4 regions of the Paenibacillus sp. MZ03-122A genome follow, and region 1 is predicted to be linked to each of the others. Evidence: riboswitches for the same ligand, from Rfam matches in the RefSeq annotation. Region 1 holds a riboswitch; each other region holds the start of a gene.
What was found. Region 1 has a riboswitch for cyclic di-AMP ahead of NLX74_RS23065 (resuscitation-promoting factor). Riboswitches for the same ligand answer to the same signal wherever they lie in the genome.

Region 1 (5,239 bases):
ACCAACGATTCCCAAAACAGTCAACCTTAAAAATGTAGTAACAGTCTGATTATGCAAAAGTATTTAGATTAAAGAGCTTTACTTGTGTGTATTGCCTTATCTTATTGATGATTTATTCAGTTTGTCGATTTGGAAATGTCGAAAAACTATAATTCGACATATTACGACAAAGAATGTCGAATGAGGGAAACCATTTAGGATTTTATTGTATTTTAATCCATTATTCCGAATATTAAAGGAGCTGATATCTTGCACCAGCCACTCAGTGAAGAAAAAGTTTTTAAAGACCCGGTACATAATTACATCCATGTTCAGGATACTGTGATATGGCGGTTGATCAACACGCCGGAGTTCCAACGTTTACGGCGCATACGGCAGTTAGGCACGTCGTATCTTACGTTTCATGGAGCGGAGCATAGCCGGTTTTCACACTCATTGGGCGTATATGAGATTACGAGAAGTATTATTTCTCAATTTGAACGTGGAGATTTCCCGGATTGGCCGAAGGAGGAAAGGCTGGTTGCTCTGTGTGCAGCTCTATTGCATGATGTGGGGCATGGCCCATTTTCTCATTCAATTGAGGAAGCCTTTCATATGAACCATGAGGATTGGACATGCCGCATTGTACTGGGAGACACGAAGATCAACGCCGTGCTACGGCAAGTCGACGAGAAGCTTCCACAAAAGGTGGCTGCGGTTATAGCCAAAACGTATGATAAACCGATTGTTGTCAACCTGGTAACCAGTCCGCTAGATGCCGATCGTATGGATTATTTGTTGCGGGATGCTCACTCGACAGGCGTCAACTACGGCACGATTGATTTGGATCGTATTTTACGACTGCTGCGTCCTCATAATGGGAGAATTGTTGTGAAGGAATCAGGTATGCATGCAGTAGAAGATTATTTAATGTCACGCTACCAGATGTATTGGCAAATTTATTTTCATCCTGTAACACGCAGCTCGGAAATCCTTTTACGTAAAATTTTTAAGCGAGCAAAGGAATTGTTTAAAAACGGATATGAGTTTGGCTTTCTGCTGGACCCGTTGCCGGATCTGTTGAAAGGAGATCTTACAGTAGAGCAATATCTGATGCTCGACGAGTCATTAATCCAGACCGTATTTAGCCAGTGGAAACGAGAAAAGGACGAGATTTTAAGTGATTTGAGCAGCCGGTTTATGGACCGTAGATTGTATAAATATGTAGAGATTGAAAATATGGATACAGATACCATTGACAGTATTCGAGAAGCTTTGAAAGAGGCTGGTTTGCACCCTGAATATGATTTTGAAATTGATTTTCCGACAGATCTTCCTTATGATGTGTTTCGGCAGGGTGGCTCGACGGACAACCAGATTTTACTGCTTGGACGTCAGGGCGAGGTGAGTGAAATATCCGAAGTTTCGGAAATTGTGCGCTCAATAAGTGGTATTCACCGAGGAAAATATCATATGTATTTTCCCCAGAATAAATTGAACGCGGTAAAAGACAGGTTACCTGCCAAAATAAGGAATTATTTTGTCAAAGAATAGACAACTATATAGAAATGTAAGTAAAAAAAGGAGATGTAAACCTTGGATTTATTCGACACCCATACTCACTTGGATGCGCCACAATTTGACGAAGATCGTGAAGAAGTTATAGCACGTGCTGTCGAATCAGGAGTAACGCGGATGATCAATATCGGATTTAATCGTGAGACCATTCCATCCACCATGGAATTGGCCGAGACGTACGATTTTATTTATGCAGCAGTTGGATGGCATCCGCAGGATGCGATTACAATGCAGGAGGGCGATCTAGAATGGATTGCATCGTTATGCAGTCATAAGAAGGTTGTAGCCATCGGGGAGATCGGTCTGGATTATTATTGGGATACATCACCGAAGGATGTGCAGCATCGGGTGTTTCGAAACCAAATTGGTCTGGCTCGTGAGCTCAAGATGCCCATTGTTATTCATAACCGGGATGCACATGAAGATATTGTTAAGATTTTGCGCGAGGAAAAAGCGAGTGAGATTGGTGGAGTCATGCACTCTTTTTCGGGTAGCTGGGAGACAGCCAAAATGGTGCTGGATATGGGATTTCACCTTTCCTTCGGTGGTCCAATAACGTTCAAAAATGCCAAGCAGCCAAAAGAGGTGCTCGCACAGGTGCCGCTGGACCGTCTGCTCATTGAAACTGATGCTCCCTATCTGACACCTCATCCGTATCGTGGGAAGCGAAATGAGTCTGCACATGTGAGACTGGTAGCAGAGGCTGCAGCCCAAATCAAAGGGATTACAGTGGAGGAATTAGTGTCAATAACGACCCGAAATGCCCTGGAACGATTTGACATTCAATGAAAAAGTGAAGAAATCGATCAAAATAAAGAGATAGACGAAGCTAATCATGAATTTGTTGCAGGAAACTCGAGAATATTACAATATTTTAACCGAATATTTTAAAAAATGTACTTGAAACCTGCTTTACAACATGCATAGAAACAGGATATCATCTTTTCAGTGAATTGTTGTTTGAATGTAAACATCAACAAGTCATTTCATGAACCAGTCTCGCTGAGTCCCTTTTACAGGGAACGGGGGAACCGATATGGCTTACAGTACGTCCGGCGTATGTGCAAGAAGGGAACGTCTCTTCCGCCAGCCGGCTCGACCTAAATTCTTTTCCCGGATGGGATTGAACAGGTGGAGGAGCCGTATTTCGATTTCTTTCTGGGTCTTCGGGGTGAATGTGAAGGCGACCGCCATGAGCGGTTGACCCAAGCTAGGGCGACTCTCTACGTCCGAACCCGACAGCTAACCCCGTAAGCGTAACAAGAGAGAAGCCATCTCGTGCATGAGTTTTCCCGCATATTCACACATGCCGGAAGCCACGAAAGAGCTCTCTAGTCTCTTTCTCTGGCTTTTTTTGTTGTGAATAAAAGAAAATCTGTCATCATACTGTGGTTAAACAGGGGAGGACAGCATGCCGCGAAGACGGGTACATGGTGCAGGACAGTCGTAGTTTGGGCTTGTCTTGTAGAAAATCTGTTATAGTCACGTCAAATCTCAACTATGTCTTACTCCAGACGGCGGGCTATGTAAGGAGGACGGAGGAAATGGGCATTTTCCAAAAAAAGGATACCCATGAGTCACGCTCATCCAGCATGTCTTACGTATTGCGTTGGAAGCAAGAGAATGTGCGCCAGGCTGCTTTGGTTGCTATTTTTCTAATCGCGCTAACGATTATGATTTCAATTCTGATGTACACGCAATCTAAAAAACAAGTCTTTTTTGTCATCGATGGCAAGGCGTCTGCGGTAGAAACCCGGGAATCCATGCTTCAAGATTTGCTGAGCGAGCATTCCATTTCACTTCAGCCGCATGATACAGTTTCCATGCCGCTAAATGGAGCAATACAGGATGGCGATCGCGTAGTCATTAAACGTGCCAATCAAGTCAGAGTATCTTCAGGCAATGAGACGAAAAAGCTGTACACAACAGAAAATACAGTAGAAGGTGCCATTCGTACCTCGGGCTATAAATTATCATCAACGGATAAAGTTTATCCTGCGTTGGATGCCTCTGTTTCGTCTAACATGGACATAAAAATCGTCCGTGTGAAGAAACAGCAGGTCGAACAGAAAAAACAGGTGCCTTATCAGGTCATCAAAACGGCCGATCCGAGTCTTTATAAAGGCGATAATCGGGTCATTCAAAGCGGCAAATCGGGTGTGGTCGTCCAGCACGTTCAAAAGGTATATCATGATGGAAAGTTGGTATCCAAACAGCTGGTTAACAAGGAAGTTGCACAGAACCGGGTGGATAAGGTCATTGCGGTAGGAACGAAGAAAAAACCGGTCGTTCTTGCTGCTTCCGTCGGTCCCAATGATGCGGTTAAGGCAACGACGGTTAGTTCGGGCAGTGCTGTCCGTAAAGCAGGCGTAAATTTTAAATATAGCAAAGTTTTACAAAACGTCTCCATGACGGCGTATTCCTCACAGGAGCCAGGTATCGGTACACGTACTGCATCCGGCGCACGTGTCACGGAAGGACGCACCATCGCGGTCGATCCGAGTATAATTCCAATCGGCTGGTGGGTGTATATCGAAGGGGTGGGCTTCCGTCGTGCGGAGGATACCGGTGGCGCGATTAAAGGCCACAAAATCGATGTGTATTATGAGAGTTTGAGCCGAGCCAACCAATTTGGTCGTAAGCACGGTAAAACCGTATATGTTATCGGACCGGTAAAGCCTGAAATCAACTAAAACAGGTTGTGTATGTTGAGGGCAATGCGATAGTATTAACAACATAGTTATGCCATGCTAAGAAGAGGATATCCTCTTCTTATTTTGTTTTCAAAAGCAGGGAAAGATAAATATAGCTTGCTGTGTAGCAGTGGAGGGAAACACAAATGATCAAGGAAGTGATCGTGGTAGAGGGCCGGGATGATACGGTGGCCATTCGCCGCGCTGTTGAAGCGGATACGATAGAAACTGGCGGCTCCGCCATTAATAAAATGACGCTGCGTAAAATTGCATTGGCGCAGGAGCGGCGGGGGGTCATTATTTTAACCGATCCCGATCATGCAGGGGAGCGCATCCGTAAGATTATCGCTTCCAAGGTACCCGGCTGCAAGCAGGCCTTTATACCCGAGGCAGAAGCGACGCGTAAAGGAGATATTGGCGTGGAGAATGCCTCACCAGATGCGATCAGACACGCTCTTGCACGGGTTCATACGACAGTGGAAGGCGCCGACCCGCTGATTGAGTGGGCGGACCTGATTGATGCTGGACTCATCACCCATCCCAATGCTGCTGCACGCCGTATGGCCTTAGGGAATGTGCTGGGTATTGGTTATTGTAACGGAAAGCAGCTACATAAACGGCTGTCTGTATTTCAGATCAGCCGCGAGGAATTTGCCGGGGCACTGGCACAAATTGAAAGTGAAGGATTGTGATGTCCGTATGGCAGGGATTCAAGATATAGCAACACCGCGGCGTACGAAGGAAATTATTCAACGGCACGGTTTTTCGTTCAAAAAGAGTTTGGGACAAAATTTCCTGATTGATCAAAATATTCTCAATAAGATTGTAAATGCTGCCGGATTGGATGAGACGAAGGGTGCACTTGAGATCGGTCCTGGGATTGGCGCTTTGACCGAGAAGCTGGCGCAATCGGCTAAGGCAGTTACCGCTGTCGAGATTGACCAGCGGCTGCTGCCAATTCTCGAAGAGGTGTTGGCCCCTTACGAGCA
Region 2 (5,239 bases), on a different contig from region 1:
CTGTCTGCACTCGGAGTCCTGTTTGGATTTATCATTGGTCTGATCGTATCCTTGCTGCGGATGAGCGGTATACGCATCATTGAGTGGTTAGGTACCACTTATGTGGAAATCCTGCGTGGCACACCTATGCTGGTGCAACTCATGATCATTCACTACGGGGTTGCTTTGACGCTGGGTGTCAATTTTACCCCACTCCAGTCTGGTATAATCACATTGTCTCTGAATAGTTCAGCATATCTGGCTGAAATTTTCCGTGCAGGTATCCAGGCAGTGGACCGTGGACAGATGGAAGCTGCCCGCTCGCTCGGGATGGGGAGAGGCAAAGCTATGCGTCACGTCATTTTACCGCAAGCGTTTAAATCTATTTTACCTGCTATCGGTAATGAGTTTATTACGATCATTAAAGAATCCTCCATTATTTCGACCATTGGGATGGTGGATATTATGTATCAGGCCCAGGTCATTAAGAACATTACCTACGAAGGATTAAGTCCGTTCATAATCGCAGCCGCTATTTATTTTGTAATGACATTCAGCTTGTCTAAGCTGCTGGGTTTATGGGAAAGGAAGTTGAGAGCCAGTGATCACCGTTAAACAACTGCGTAAATCGTTCGGTAAGAATGAAATTTTAAAAGGCATTGATATAGATATCGCCAAAGGTGAAGTCGTCGTCATCATCGGCCCCAGTGGTTCAGGGAAGAGTACGTTTTTGCGTTGTATGAATCTGTTGGAACAGCCTACGGACGGGGAGATTTTATTTGAGGGCGAGCCGATTACAGCTCGTGGCCATAATATTAATGTAACCCGGGAGAAGATGGGGATGGTGTTCCAGCATTTTAATCTTTTCCCGCATAAAACAGTGTTGCAGAACCTGACACTTGCCCCAACACAGGTTAGAAGACAGTCAGGGAAGGAAGCGGAAAAAATTTCGCTAGAACTCTTGCGTACCGTAGGGCTTGAGGATAAGAAGAATACCTATCCGAACCAGCTATCCGGAGGACAGAAGCAACGTATTGCGATTGCACGTGCTTTGGCCATGCAGCCGCATGTAATGCTGTTCGATGAGCCGACTTCTGCATTGGACCCTGAAATGGTTGGAGAGGTTCTGGATGTAATGAAGAAGCTCGCCGAAGGCGGCATGACAATGGTAATCGTGACGCATGAAATGGGCTTTGCCCGCGAGGTAGGCGATCGAATTATCTTTATGGATAACGGTCAAATTGTGGAGCAAGGTACACCAGAGCAGGTATTTGGCACTCCAAGCCATGATCGCACCCGTGATTTTCTTGCCAAAGTATTGTAAGAAAGTGTTGATATAATCTATAAAAAAGGCCCTCCGTTTGACGGAGAGCCTTTTTTCTTTTTGTCACCATTTCCCCATACTTTCGTAACAAATATCGATTTCTTGATGACAAAATTGTAATGAGTGTAGTATGATGTTCGAGGTTCCCAACATTTTCATGCGGATAAGGTTACAAAATTGTGATATTATGCAGTAAGCCAAAACTTACCGGGACAGCATGTGGTTATGACAACCGCTGAAGCTGGGCCCAAACTATGGGAAGTGCGGGGGACGTAACAACGGCAGTCATTCCGATACGTCATAAGACGATGTGGAATATGCCTAGGGGTGAATTGCACAAGCATAGGGCTTCTCCTGAGTCCGAATCCGACAGCTAACTTCGCAGGCATAACAGAGGAGGTACATATCTTTGAAACATCTAAAACATATTGGTAAAACGATGAAATTTGCGGTGCTTGCCGCAGCTATTGCAGGGCTGACACAGACAGCTGGAGTAGCGGATGCTGCTTCGCTTCACACTGCCAAAGAGGGCGATACCTTCTTTTTGCTTGCTCAACGTTATGGGGTATCGGTAGACGAGCTAACGAAGGCGAACCCAAACATTGCTTCCAACAATATATATGCAGGTCTGCAAATTAAGGTGCCTGGCGAAAAAAGTGTGAAGGCAGCTTCGGATTCGAAGCCGCAGCTTCTTACGGAGAAAGCACCAGCGAATGAGGGGCCAACGATTGAAGCGTGGGGCAAAACATTCAACTATAGCAAAATAGTTGACGTTAAGGCTTCAGCGTATTCTGCCGCAGCCGACGAGAATGGTAAATGGGGAGCAGTGGACTACTACGGCAATCCGCTTAAACTAGGTACAATTGCGGTAGACCCGAACGTCATTCCGATGGGCACGAAAGTGCTGGTTACAGGCTATTCCCACCCAGGTTTGCCGGATCATTCTTTTGTAGCTGTCGCTCGCGATCAGGGCAGCGCCATTACAGGAAAGCGGATTGATATCTTTATTCCAGGCAACAAATCATTTGTGAACGACTTTGGATTTCAAAATGTAAAGCTGTACGTTATTGGTAAATAGCATTGTACGTATATACGGTTTAATTAAACATAATATATATTATGTAAACTTAATGCCTGTATCCTACCGCATACAACTAGGTCGGACTCTTATCAGGTCTTATCCATAAAAAAAGGCTGTCTTGACGAGCAGAAAACTTCTGCTGGTAAGACAGCCTTTTTACGTTGCTTTAGCTTGTAGCTCAATCATAAACATATGGTTATTTCCGTTCCGATGTGTGGAGTAGCCGGGGAACTGTCACAAATTTGTAACCCTTAGCTTTTAGAGAGTGAATTAGACCCGGCAGAGCTTGGACAGTGCCTCGCAAGTTGGAACTTTGGCCTCCACCTGCGTGCATTAAAATAATAGAGCCAGGCCCGGTAGCTGGGATCACATTGCGCTGAATTTGTGTTTTACTTAATCCCTTCCAATCGAGAGAGTCTACATTCCAATTGACAATCATATAGCCATGACGACGTGCCCATTGGATTTGAGGCTCCGTGATTTCGCCGTAGGGTGGACGGATCAACTTGGGGCGAAAACCTGCGCTGGCCTGTAAAATACGTTCTGTTTTTGTAATCTGGTTGCGAAAGCGTTCGGGTGTGGCCTTCCTAAAATCCGGATGAGTATAGGAATGGTTTCCTATAGCATGGCCTTCACGAATAATACGGCGTATGATCCCCGGATGCTTTTCCGCACGGTGACCGACGATGAAAAAGGTGGCTTTGATGCCATTGGCGTGTAATACGTCCAAAACCTGCGGCGTATACCTAGAATCGGGCACATCATCAAAGGTTAGGGCAATTTGGCGGGTGTGTGGGCCGCACATTTTAAAAATGTCCGCATGTTTTTTTCGCAGCATTGCTAATGTAGGAGTTGCTCGATCTGTGCTCTGATGTACAGAAGAAGCAACAGCTGTTTCCTTGGGATGGGGCGTTCCGGTGTTGGGAGGCGCATCCGCGTGAACGGGTAAACTTGAGAATGCTAGTAACAGTGCCAAGCATGGCAACACTCCCCTGTACGGCATATGTATCCCCCCTTTCCGTGCAGTGGTACCTAGTGGTGCTCTCGACTATTATGTACCTGTCCTATTAAAAATATGCTGTTAACCAAGTTCGGCTCATAAACGAATGGAAAGAAGCCCACGATGAAACGATTATCAATGAAGATGATGGAGCTAAACGTACATATTCTCTTAAACATGACCGATAACAGGAGCATTTTCGCAAGTTTTAGCCTTACAACGAATTCGGTATACTAGTGACAGCTGGTGTATAATGGGGATGCAATTCATAATTATACAGACATGGAATTGAAGGAAGGATGGATAAAAGTGACCGACTTGTTTACTCCTTATCAATTAAAGGGGCTTTCTTTAAAAAATCGGATTGTCATGCCCCCGATGTGCCAATACAGCGTGGAGGCCAAGGACGGAAATCCAACGGATTGGCATCATGTCCATTATGTGAGCCGGGCAGTAGGAGGCACTGGACTTATTATTGTGGAAATGACAGCGGTCCATCCAGATGGACGTATTACGGATCGTGATTTGGGTATTTGGAGTGACGAACATATTTCTGCATATCGTAAGATTGTAGAGGAAGTCCACAAGTATGGTGCCAAGATTGGTATTCAACTAGGCCACGCTGGACGCAAGGCTGAAGATGCTGAGCAACCTGTGGGTCCGTCCACGATTCCTTTTAGCGAACGCTTTAAAAAGCCGCACGCCTTAAAGACAGTTGAAGTCAGGGAACTGGTTCAGGCATACAAAGAAGGCGCACGCCGCGCGATGGAAGCCGGTTTTGATACGGTTGAGATACATGGCGCTCACGGCTATCTGATCCATCAATTTCATTCGCCTTTAACAAATACCAGAGAAGATGAATATGGACAGGATTTGTCACTGTTCGGTGTTGAGGTCATACATGCTGTTAAAGAGGTTCTGCCTGCTGACATGCCTGTGCTTATGCGGATATCTGCCAAAGAATACGTCGAAGATGGATATAACGTGGAATACATAACAGGCGTAGGGGAACGATATCGTGATGCAGGTGTGGATATTTTCCATATCTCTTCTGGTGGTGAGGGTCCGATTGGTTCTGGCGGAGGCCCGTCTGCGCGTGCCGGCTATCAGGTGGATTTGGCTCATACCATCCGTGAAAAGCTGAATGTACCTGTGATTGCTGTTGGCTTACTGGATGATTATGAGGACGCTCGCCGGGTTGTTCAGCAAAAAGAAGCTGATCTGGTAGCAATAGGCCGTGCCATGCTGCGTGATCCCTATTGGGCGCTGCATGCATCGCGGGAGCTAAAAGTACAGGCCGACATCCCAGAGCCTTACTTGCGCGGTTTTTAGATATTTTTGAAACCCTCTTTGCAAAGCTTGCGTAAACATGTGTACAGAGCTTAAAATTTAAGCATTCAACTCTAGGAGGAACTTCACATGTCTATTTTCAAACGATTAAGAGATCTTACGATGTCCAACATTAACGCCATTATCGACAAGGCAGAAGATCCAATTAAAATGACGGATCAATACATTCGTGATATGCAAGAGGACCTGGAAGATGCAGAGAAAGCGGTAGCCGCTCAAATTGCTATTGAAAAGAGGTTCAAACAGCAATACGAAGAACAGGCTGCTTTGGTAAAGAAACGTGAAGAACAGGCACATACCGCTGCAAAAGCACAAAATGTAGATCTGGCCCGTCGTGCGCTGGAAGAAAAGAAATCTGCTGAACAAAAAATGAACGAGTTCAAAGCTGGTTACGAACAGAACAAAGCTGCAGCCGATAATCTACGTGGCAAGCTGGATGAAATGCGCAGACAGCTGACAGAAATGAAAAACAAGCGCGAAACACTGGTTGCCCGTTATAATGCAG
Region 3 (5,239 bases), on a different contig from region 1:
AAGCCAGGGGAAGGCGTACTTCAGGAGCAGAAGGCTGCTTATTTTTTTGGAGTGATGGGGCCACTGAATTGCCAGGCAGAAGATCTTGAGACGGAAGAACAGAATTTTATTTTAGAATATGTTGAATTTGCGAAATACCGTAAGCAAAAAAGTGACAAGGATAAAACAAAGCCGGAATAATTTTTTGGCTAAAGATCGTCTGGGTTGAAAACCCGTAAACGAACTGGAGGGGTTCGCTTTACGGGTTTATTTGGTTTCTTGGTGATATGGAATGACCTATATGTAACTGGAATGCTTGTTGGATTTAGAGTGGCGGTGCCTCCTTATAATCGTTATCGTCGATGTTCAGAATTGCAGCAACTTGTTTTCTGTACCTTTGTGCTTTGCGGGTGCCGTGAATCAGATTGGACAAGCGTGAAGGCGGAATGTTGTGTGTCTCACAAAATGTTTTCTGATCCAGTCGAAGTTCGACAAGCCGTTGTTTGATGGCCCACCCGAAGGAGGTGACAGGCATTTTGTTGTTCAAGAGAAATCGCCCCTTACGGATTCTTGCGGAATAATTGGTGTGTTATAATAATCATCAGTAAACATGTTAGAATTAACCATCTAAAACTATGATACACTTTTATACGTGTTTTTACAATCGTAAATACGTTATTTTGTTGAATTAATTACTTAATTAAGTGCTAGGTGGTTCTGATAACCCGTCTAGAGTCTACTAATAGTGTGAATTTCGATTATATGTGGATAAAAAACACTCTGCCACCTGAGGAAAGGGGCAGAGTGTTTTTGGTGTTGCTGCCACATTAGCGAAACGACGCATCAGGGGGATGCTGGAAGGCGTTTGAATAGACCTGAGGGGGAAAACAGTCTAGGCTCATCCAATTGGCTATTATGGCTCATATAAAGCGGTAGAGTGATGTAGGAGTTGTACCAATGTCTGTGAAGAAGGCGACGCTGAAATGCAGTTGGCTCAGGTTTGTTAAGCTTCTTCCATGCGGAGAGCAGCTCGCTGGTCATACGCTCCATAAAAGGGTTCTTTTCCTCATAAGGAGGATTGAGTAGTTTGAAGGCATCTTCCACGCAGAAGGACACCGCTGCGCCAAGATAGCCGTGAACGGTCTGTTCTACATCGTTTCCGAGGAGGAAGTTAATCCAGGTGTGAACGGTAGCGAGTGTGCCAATTGCATTGTATTGAATGAGTATGGATTCCAACTGGTCAAATTCAAGCCAAGGATAAAGAGCCTTAGCGAGCTTAAGTAGACGCTGACCGGATAGACGCAACTCCTTCACATGCTGCAAGGAGGGACGTTGGGTATGCAGCATCTTATCAATAAGAGCGATTCGCCAACTGTCATTCTGCTGGATGGCGACATACAGACTGTTGATAGCCATGCCGTCAACGGTTGTAAATTGAGGATACAAATCATCCAGCATGTAATGTTCCAGGTCTTGTAGACTGTTCAAATGTCCGTTGCGGAATAGTTTCTCCAGTCCGTTAAAACGGGTGAAGCCACCAACAGGTAGGGAAGGGTCCAACAATAATGCATAGTTCAGCAAGCGGTTGCCTTTATGCAGGGCGGTTCGCCTCCTCGAAGTGAATCATTATGTTATATTATTTTACTCTTTACTTAGGGATAACGAAAAAATTCGAAATATATGTAATATATATTTACATTTTAGCGGCATTTGTGTCAAATTAAATATTATTATCGCTCATATATGTTATATAAAATAACATATAAAATAATTATTATATTTGTGTTTACAAATAGTCGATGAGAGAGTATAATAAATCTGTTGCCTCAATACATTATGATTTGCGGTCGTGGTGGAATGGCAGACACGCTATCTTGAGGGGGTAGTGGGCGTACGCCCGTGGAGGTTCGAGTCCTCTCGACCGCATTATATGCAAAACCTAGTTAAAAAAGCATCCTGACACGGTTTACGTGAAGGGATGCTTTTTTTGTTTTAATAACTGTGATAAAGAAGAATATCAGTTTTGCTGCAAAAGCTTCTCTATATCTCCCGCCAACTTATCTGGAGTGGTTTGCGGTGCATAGCGCTTAAATACGTTACCTTCTCGTGTAATTAAGAATTTAGTAAAATTCCATTTGATCGCTTTGGACCCTAGTACCCCCGGAGCTGTTTGGGTCAGGAAGCGAAATAAGGGGTGCGCTTGATCGCCATTGACATCTGTCTTGGCGAACATCGGAAAGGTAACACCATAATTGATCTGGCAAAACTCGGAAATCTCCTCGCTGGAACCTGGCTCTTGTTTGGCGAATTGGTTGCTGGGAAATCCCAAAATTTCGAGCCCCAGTTCATGGTACTGGTCATATAGCTCTTGTAACGCTTTGTATTGGGGGGTTAACCCGCATTTACTGGCTGTGTTCACAATAAGCAGAACATTCCCTTTATATGTGGATAACGGAATTGGTTTCCCTTGCAGGGTTTGCGCATCATATTCATAAACGGTCATAGTATCTCTCCTTATTCAATATTCAGCAATTAAATTGTAAGCAATTCAAAGTAAGGTTGCAAGTCTGGAAAAGCTGTATTAAGCCTTTAGCCGCTGTAAAATCGTATTTTGTTCAAAACAGTAAATCGCACTGCAAATGGAGCGAATTAAGGTGTTTCTTCTTATAAAAGCGGGTTCAATCGGTGTTTAGCTGGTACATATAGCGTATTTTCTTCTCTTTTTACAAAAAAAGGCCAAAAACGCTCTACCCTACGCCAATATTGACATGCTTGTCATTTTCGAAAAGGGATGAAAAACAGAGATTGAGTGAGCTGTGAGAAGCATAGTCGCATTGTAAGCGTTATTATTAATCTTCTATGCTCTAAAGGCCGATTTATAACCCCGCAGTTGAGCTTTACAGTCTTCCATGCGCGGGTGTATGATTCAAGACGTAATTTCAAATTAATTTGAATGAAGCAACAACGAAATGTCTATAGCGCTGAATTTTGCAGTTGCAAAAGCGGGGGAACCAATCGAGACTGTACGGCTTGCCGTGTGTCTCATGGGGTGAATTTTCCGGTCAAGTGCCAGAAATAGGGCGACTCTCACGTCCGAATCCGACAGCTAACCTCGTAAGCGTACAGGGAGAGGCAACAAACCGCCGTGTGCAGCCATGGTTTATTTTATCATGGATATGTAAGAAGCCGGAGGAAAGCCTTTTTCCTTCGGCTTCTTTTTGTTGTCTTTTTATACCGGGAGAGGAGCTACTGATGGAAGGTCGGTTAATTATTGTCACTGCACCGAATGAAGCGGGCAGAAGTTTTGTGAAATTGCTTATTTTCAAAAAATTGGCGTTTGCAGTTCTGACGAATAGCGCCCAGGAGGAACGACAGCTCAAAAAAATGGGTGTGGAGCACATTGTCCGCATCAATACCATGCAAGCGGGAAAATGGAATTTTCCAAAAAAAGAAATTGGTAGTGTGTATTTGTTCGAGAACAGCTTGAATCTGACTTGCCGTTTCCTGCAAATATGTCGGCCGCTAACATCGGAATCGATCTATGTTATTACGCACGGCTGTAATCCACAAGGAATTTATCGAGGATTGGGAGCGGACCATGTGATCTACACATTGAACGGAGAGGTGGGTTTTCTGCTGAACGGATAAGCACTTATAACATAGTTGTTTTATGATTTTATGATGAAATAGGAATGGCGATCTGAGGACCGATACGGAGGGTATGAACATGATGGATATATACATGCTGCTCGTCATGGCTGTGAGTTATGGAGTGATACTGCTGTTTGTACGCTGGTGTGATGCGCAGACCTCTAAAGGAGGACGAAGAGGATGATCGTTATACTTGGGCTTACGGCTATTGTGTTTATGTATTTAATCTACGCACTCCTGAACCCTGAAAAGTTCTAGTCACTGGTAGGGATAGAGCGGGCGGGAACAACAGATCATGAATATTAAGCATCATAGGTAGCAGGTCTGTTGTTCCAAACGCAGGAGCATTTTGGAGGAGGAATAGAGGATGGAGCTGCTTCAAATTGGAATTGTGATCGTTATATTGCTGCTCTTGGTAAAGCCAGTGGGCACCTATATGTATCATGTATTCTCGAATGAACCCAATCGGACGGATCGGATTTTTGGCGGAACAGAAAAGCTGATTTATAAGATAGTAGGATTGAAGAAGCTGGAGAGCATGCGTTGGACTACGTATGTTATGAGTTTCATTGCTACGAACGCCGTGCTTGTGGCAATCAGCTACTTGCTGTTGCGTTTACAGGGAATGCTTCCCGGTAATCCGGCTGGAAACAGTAATATGGAAGCATCACTAGCTTTTAATACGGTAATCAGCTTTATGACGAATACGAATCTCCAACATTATAGCGGAGAAAGCGGGCTTACGTATCTGACACAGATGGCGTTCGTCACGATGATGATGTTCACTTCGGCTGCTTCCGGTTTTGCGGTTGCTGCGGCTTTTATGAGAGGATTGACGCGGCGCGGTGAAGGAATGGGCAATTTCTTTCAAGATTTTATTAAAGCCATTATAAGAATTTTCCTGCCGCTGGCCTTTGTGCTTACGCTGGTGCTGGTTGGATTGAAGGTACCCCAGACGCTACAGCCTACGGCGGATCTTACGACGCTGAGCGGAACACAGCAGCAGATTTCTATGGGACCCATTGCTTCTCTGGAGTCCATCAAGCATTTGGGGACAAACGGGGGTGGTTATGCGGGAGCTAACTCTGCGCATCCTTTTGAAAATCCAAGTCCTTGGACGAACGTGCTGGAAATTTTGGCAATGTGGGTAATGCCGGCTTCGTTGCCGTATACCTTTGGATTGTTTGCCCGTAATCGTAAGCAGGGCTGGATTATTTTTAGCTCCATGATGGTATTGTTTCTTATTTTTCTATCCATTACGTACGTGTCTGAAAAGACAGGTAATCCGTTAATCCAGACACTGGGTGTGGATGCTTCTCAGGGAAGCATGGAAGGGAAAGAGGTTCGTTTCGGCATTGGACAATCGGCTTTATTCACTGCGGTCACAACAGCGGCAACGACAGGTTCGGTCAATAATATGCACGATACACTAACCCCACTGGGTGGCATGGCTGCTTTGGGAGAAATGATGCTAAACGTCATTTTTGGCGGCAAGGGTGTCGGACTGATGAATATGCTGATGTATGCGATTCTGGGTGTGTTTATATGCGGACTGATGGTCGGGAGAACTCCGGAATTTATGGGAAGGAAAATTGAAGGTAAGGAAATG
Region 4 (5,239 bases), on a different contig from region 1:
CGCAGTCTGACGGATGACTTGTTCCAGCGCAGCGGCATCATGCCGGATATCCGTATGGAAATCGACTCCTTCGAGGCAATTGTACGCTTGCTTCCAACCTGTAAGGCTTCTGCCTTGCTGCCCAAATCCTATTTGCGTAGCGAACTATTACGGGATAATGGACTCACTGCATTGTACTTGCCCGATTTGAAGGAGACACGCCGAACGACCTCCCTCATTTACTCGGAGACGACCGATCTCGGTCCGACAGCACGACGCTGGATTAGCGAGACACGTGCGTCGTTTGCAGGCTACCGTATGGTGTAGAGGGTTTAATCCTCTTCATTAACATTAACAACCTCATCCTCAAAGCGACCGATATTGTTATTCGAGCCGATGATGACCATGATATCGTCTGCTTTTAGCCGATCCATAGCCGTCGGTGCGATCAGGATACCGTTCGCTGTATGAAGCGCCACGACGCTACAACCAAAGCGGGTACGGGCATTTAGCTCTGCTAGCGTTTTGCCATTCAGACATGCAGGTACATTGAGTTCCACAATACTGTATTCCTTAGACAACTCCAAATAATCGAGCAAATTAGGCGTGACTAGCTGGTGAGCCACCCGGATACCCATATCCCGTTCTGGATAAATAATCCGGTCCACACCGAGCTTTTCTAACGCACGCCCGTGCAGCACAGATATGGCTTTGGCTACAACTTTTTTCACACCCAGCTCCTTCAGCAAAATGGCGGTGAGGATGCTTACCTGAATGTCATCACCAATAGCAACAATGCCACAATCGAAATTACGGATGCCCAGTGATCGCAACGAGTCTTCATCGGTAGCGTCCGCCACGACAGTATGTGTCAACATCTCACTCATACTGTCCACAACATCCTCATTCCGGTCAATGCCTAGCACCTCGCACCCCATATCCACCAATTGCAAAGCCAGGCTTGAGCCAAACCGCCCCAAGCCAATAACTACAAACTGCTGCGTTTTCATATCTACTCGAAAACTCCTTATCCTATAATCATTTTGCCTTCCGGATGACGATATAATTCTTTACCCTTTTTCGGCCCCAGTGCATAAGCTAGCGTGAGTGGCCCCAGTCTACCTGCAAACATCGTCAGGGTAATCACCAGCTTGCCTATGACTGTTAAATCAGGTGTAAGCCCCATCGACAGCCCCACCGTACCAAACGCAGACACCGTCTCAAACAAGATCATCAGAAAATGATGATCTTCGGTTGCCGACAAAATCATGGTCACCCCGATCACGAACAGCAACCCCAGCAGTGTGATGGTCAAAGCCTTGTAAATTCGTCCCTGCGCAAGTCGGTACTTGAACAGTACAATATCTTCCCGCCCCCGCAGCATCGAAATCACTGCTCCAATGAGCAGGGCGAATGTTGTGGTCTTAATCCCGCCTCCAGTAGAGCCAGGGGAAGCCCCAATAAACATGAGTATGATGATAAAAAACTGCGTAGCCTGCCGCAAGCCTGCGATGTCCAGTGTATTGGCACCTGCGGTACGGGGAGTAACGGACTGGAATAAAGATCCCAGTAGCTTACCACCCCAATCAAGCGAGCCAAGAGTCTTTGGATTCGTAAACTCAAATACAAAAATCACGAGCGTGCCGACTACAATCATAGCGCCCGTCATGCTGAGTACCACCTTGGTATGCAAGGACAGTCTCTTGCGCTTGCGATATTCTGCCAGGTCTGACATCACTACAAAACCAATGCCGCCAGAAATAATTAGAAACATTGCGGTAAAATTAACAATCGGATCATATACATAACCTGTCAAGCTGCGAAATTCACCGAATAAATCAAAACCAGCATTGTTAAACATGGAGATGGCATGCCAGATTCCAAAATAAATCGCCCTGCCTACGGGCATATCAAAGGACCAGCGAACCGAGAATATCGTAGCGCATACGCCTTCAATAACCAGTGAGTACAGTAATACCTTACGGATTAATCCGACAATTCCCTCTACAGAAGTCTGATTCATCGCTTCCTGCAAAATGAGACGCTCCCGCAAGGAAATCCGACGCTTGAACACCAGTGCAATCAAGGTAGCCATGGTCATAAAGCCAAGACCGCCGATCTGGATCAGCGCAACGATGACAACTTGACCAAAAGTGGTAAAAAAGAGGCCGGTATCCTTTACGACAAGCCCGGTTACACAGGTCGCAGAGGCGGCAGTAAACAAAGCGTCTATAAACGCAAGTGGCTTTCCTGTTGTATTGGAAATCGGCAGCATTAACAATAAACTACCTATTAGAATGATAATGGCAAAGCCCGCAACGAATATCTGCGGTGGAGAAAGCCGAAGCCAGCTTGCATTGGGATTCATCTATTCATCACTTCTCTCCTAATCCTTAAAACTATAAATCAGTGATTTAATACGGTGTAAGCTCGCTACGCGTTCCATTTGATCTTTCGATCGTCGTTGCCCCTGAATTTTTTGATTTTTCCAAACCTTAGTTAACTATAATTAGCATTCCCTGAATACAGGAAGAATGCATGTCAAGCACTACTCGGCCCCCTGTGCTATTGGCGGGCAGTAGCGAAGGGGGCAGAATTGTTCTGAAGAAGCGAAGCGTTTGCCTTTATCTCCGGATTTTAACCATTAAAGGGGGTATACAATTAAAAAATCCGGGGATAACAGCAATCGGAAGAATAATCTGCACCCGCAGCGGTCTAACCAATCCAAACACTTTTATACGCACAAAAAAAGACACCGGAAAACCGAGTGCCTGACTTGGTTCCTGCTCATAGCCTACGAGGTTAGCTGACGGATTCGGGCAGCACAGTATGCCCTATTTACACTTCCGATCCAGCAGGATCGGTTGTAAAATTCACCCCAGTAACATGGTTCCCCCGTTTTCCCATAGAAATTCGGCTCAACTGTATATCATTACCTATGTATTTCATAGGCATTGCCTCAAGATTATAATCCTTCTATATCCAGATCACAAAACCGATTTCGCCGAAAAAACGTGAAATTGGCTTTATTTTGCGAATGGGCATCGTTTAATCGCAGCTTATCTAATTTTATTGGAACTTTAAAGTGCTTTCACTCTATTTTCATGAATATCGCTGGTCTGTTGGCGGGAACCTGTGCAGTATGATATCTTTAATGGATGTTCTTATTTACAGATTAAGGAGGAAACTCATGAATCCTATCGGGAAACCGGTCGTGCTCACGGCCAACTTCAAAAAATTAGGCTTGCTGGGCGGGATTGGCCTGATTTGCTTTTTTATCTTTCAATTGCTTATTCCCTCGCTTAGCAATCCGAGTCCAGAATCAGTAATGAACGCAAAGGTCATCAGCAAACAAGAAGCGGTCATACACGCATTGGACTTCGCCCGCTCCGAGCTGGGCTATACTGAATCACAGCCTGAGGAGCCTGTCGTGACCTATCAGGCCGAAACAGATTTGTACGGTTATTTATCTAGAGAAAAACTGCTTCAGCAGTACGACCGTACATGGAAAAAAAGTTACCCTTACGAAACCTTTCGGGTCGATCTGCCTGAATCCTCAGCGAAAAGCAAACTGCAAATTCATGTGGATCTATCCACTGGGAAGGTCGTTAGCTTTAAACGGATCACCTCCAGCACCAATTACACACAGGCTGATATTTCTACGGATGAACAAGCACGTAACAGGCTTGTACGTGTGGCTGAGGACGGCATGACGCTCGAAGCCAAGGAGCAGGCGGCCGCAGTATGGGTCAAGCGCTTTGGCTTTAAGCCGTCGGATTTGAAGCTTGCAACCACTGAACAAGAAGGCGGATTAAAGTATACCGTAGACGATAAAAAAATCGGCGCCTCGGTACTTACACTGGCTTTTACTTTTGAAGACGGTGATGTTCGCTCCTTCACCCAAAGCTTTTCGGCCCCGTCGTCCTATACCGATTATATCGAAAAGCAAACATTTTGGGCGAATTTGATGACCTATGCGGGTTATGCCCTATTTAGCTTTGTACTGGGTGTACTTGCCATTGTGTATGCGTCACTCACCCGACGACATACTTCATTTGTACGCGGCATTGTTCTATCCGTTGTATACTTTATTGCTAGTATAGCTGGGACCATGAACATGCTGCCTTTATTGCAAGCAGAAGCAGGCGGTAAGGGCATCCTTATATTTCTTATGGTTTTCCAGATTGGTGTTACCTTTTTCATGGCTGTAGCGCTCTACTTCTCCTTGGTCGGCGGTGACGGGCTTATGCGTCAGGTTGGACTGAATGCATGGCCGCGTGCGAAAGAGCCGGGCTACGGGCTGTATGTGCTTCGCAGTATGTATGTTGGCTACTTGTGGGCCTTTATTTTGCTCGGGGTACAATCCATTTTGTTCTTTATACTGGAGCGCACATTTAATACATTCTCCACCACAGATGCCACGCAATCCCCTTACAATATGGCTTATCCATGGCTACTGCCGATTATGGCCTGGATGGCAGGTATTGGAGAAGAGACTGTCTACCGTCTATTTGGTATTCCGATGGTCAAAAAAATAGTGAAAAACACTTTTGTTGCGTGTCTGATCACCACGCTGATTTGGGCACTGGGACATACACTTTATCCGATCTATCCGGTGATCTCCAGACCTATTGAGCTGACTTTTCTTGGTTTGCTGTTCAGTTTTGTGTTTCTGCGTTACGGCTTTATTGCCGCCATGTTCAGCCACGTTATTTTTGACAGCATTTTAATGGGACTTAGTGTGATGAGTCTGGGAGACACTGTGAATGTGAGCGCTGGTCTATTCTGGATCTTACTTCCAGCCATCGTGGGTTACATCATTTATTGGTTTAGTCCTAAAAAGCCAAATCGAATTATGTTTGAACCTATAAAAAAAGAGGAGCCGTATTCTACGACTCCTCCTCCCGAAGGGCAGCTATAATCTGACGCGCAAGCTTATCCCCAATAGAGAGAGGCCGGAAGTCTTCGACACTGGCCTCTCTTATTTTTTTGAGCGATCCAAAATGCTTAAGCAGTAACTTACGCCGTTTCTCGCCAATGCCTGGAATGGAGTCCAGCCGTGAAGTTACCATAGATTTGCCGCGTTGCTCGCGGTGGAACGTAATAGCAAAACGGTGAACCTCGTCCTGAATCCGTTGCAGTAGATAAAATTCTTCGCTATTGCGTGCAAGTGTCACGGCCTCAGAGGACTCTCCCACTAATAGTTGGGAAGTTCTATGTTTGGCATCCTTCACCAGTCCACACACAGGAATGAACAAAC

Region 2: linked by a shared signal. The riboswitch ahead of NLX74_RS09230 (3D domain-containing protein) and the one ahead of NLX74_RS23065 (resuscitation-promoting factor) in region 1 are both predicted to bind cyclic di-AMP.
Region 3: linked by a shared signal. The riboswitch ahead of NLX74_RS00175 (hypothetical protein) and the one ahead of NLX74_RS23065 (resuscitation-promoting factor) in region 1 are both predicted to bind cyclic di-AMP.
Region 4: linked by a shared signal. The riboswitch ahead of NLX74_RS15395 (TrkH family potassium uptake protein) and the one ahead of NLX74_RS23065 (resuscitation-promoting factor) in region 1 are both predicted to bind cyclic di-AMP.

What each region holds. Positions count from the first base shown of each region.
Region 1 is NZ_JANAVI010000017.1:80,273-85,511, reverse strand. Features, by position in the region: gene NLX74_RS23075 (HD domain-containing protein) at 250-1,533, shown strand; gene NLX74_RS23070 (TatD family hydrolase) at 1,576-2,346, shown strand; cyclic di-AMP (ydaO/yuaA leader) riboswitch at 2,548-2,830, shown strand; gene NLX74_RS23065 (resuscitation-promoting factor) at 3,102-4,250, shown strand; gene rnmV (ribonuclease M5) at 4,397-4,942, shown strand; gene rsmA (16S rRNA (adenine(1518)-N(6)/adenine(1519)-N(6))-dimethyltransferase RsmA) at 4,950-5,239, shown strand, end outside.
Region 2 is NZ_JANAVI010000003.1:437,465-442,703, forward strand. Features, by position in the region: gene NLX74_RS09220 (ABC transporter substrate-binding protein/permease) at 1-594, shown strand, start outside; gene NLX74_RS09225 (amino acid ABC transporter ATP-binding protein) at 581-1,303, shown strand; cyclic di-AMP (ydaO/yuaA leader) riboswitch at 1,538-1,706, shown strand; gene NLX74_RS09230 (3D domain-containing protein) at 1,713-2,381, shown strand; gene NLX74_RS09235 (polysaccharide deacetylase family protein) at 2,581-3,387, opposite strand; gene NLX74_RS09240 (NADH:flavin oxidoreductase/NADH oxidase) at 3,694-4,716, shown strand; gene NLX74_RS09245 (PspA/IM30 family protein) at 4,804-5,239, shown strand, end outside.
Region 3 is NZ_JANAVI010000001.1:28,097-33,335, forward strand. Features, by position in the region: gene NLX74_RS00150 (helix-turn-helix domain-containing protein) at 1-180, shown strand, start outside; gene NLX74_RS00155 (Rha family transcriptional regulator) at 305-526, opposite strand; gene NLX74_RS00160 (urease accessory protein UreF) at 823-1,560, opposite strand; tRNA gene NLX74_RS00165 (tRNA-Leu) at 1,823-1,905, shown strand; gene NLX74_RS00170 (glutathione peroxidase) at 1,997-2,482, opposite strand; cyclic di-AMP (ydaO/yuaA leader) riboswitch at 2,949-3,116, shown strand; gene NLX74_RS00175 (hypothetical protein) at 3,232-3,627, shown strand; gene NLX74_RS25755 (potassium-transporting ATPase subunit F) at 3,811-3,888, shown strand; gene kdpA (potassium-transporting ATPase subunit KdpA) at 3,998-5,239, shown strand, end outside.
Region 4 is NZ_JANAVI010000006.1:239,658-244,896, forward strand. Features, by position in the region: gene NLX74_RS15385 (LysR family transcriptional regulator) at 1-306, shown strand, start outside; gene NLX74_RS15390 (potassium channel family protein) at 312-989, opposite strand; gene NLX74_RS15395 (TrkH family potassium uptake protein) at 1,007-2,347, opposite strand; cyclic di-AMP (ydaO/yuaA leader) riboswitch at 2,756-2,908, opposite strand; gene NLX74_RS15400 (type II CAAX endopeptidase family protein) at 3,170-4,900, shown strand; gene uvrC (excinuclease ABC subunit UvrC) at 4,869-5,239, opposite strand, start outside.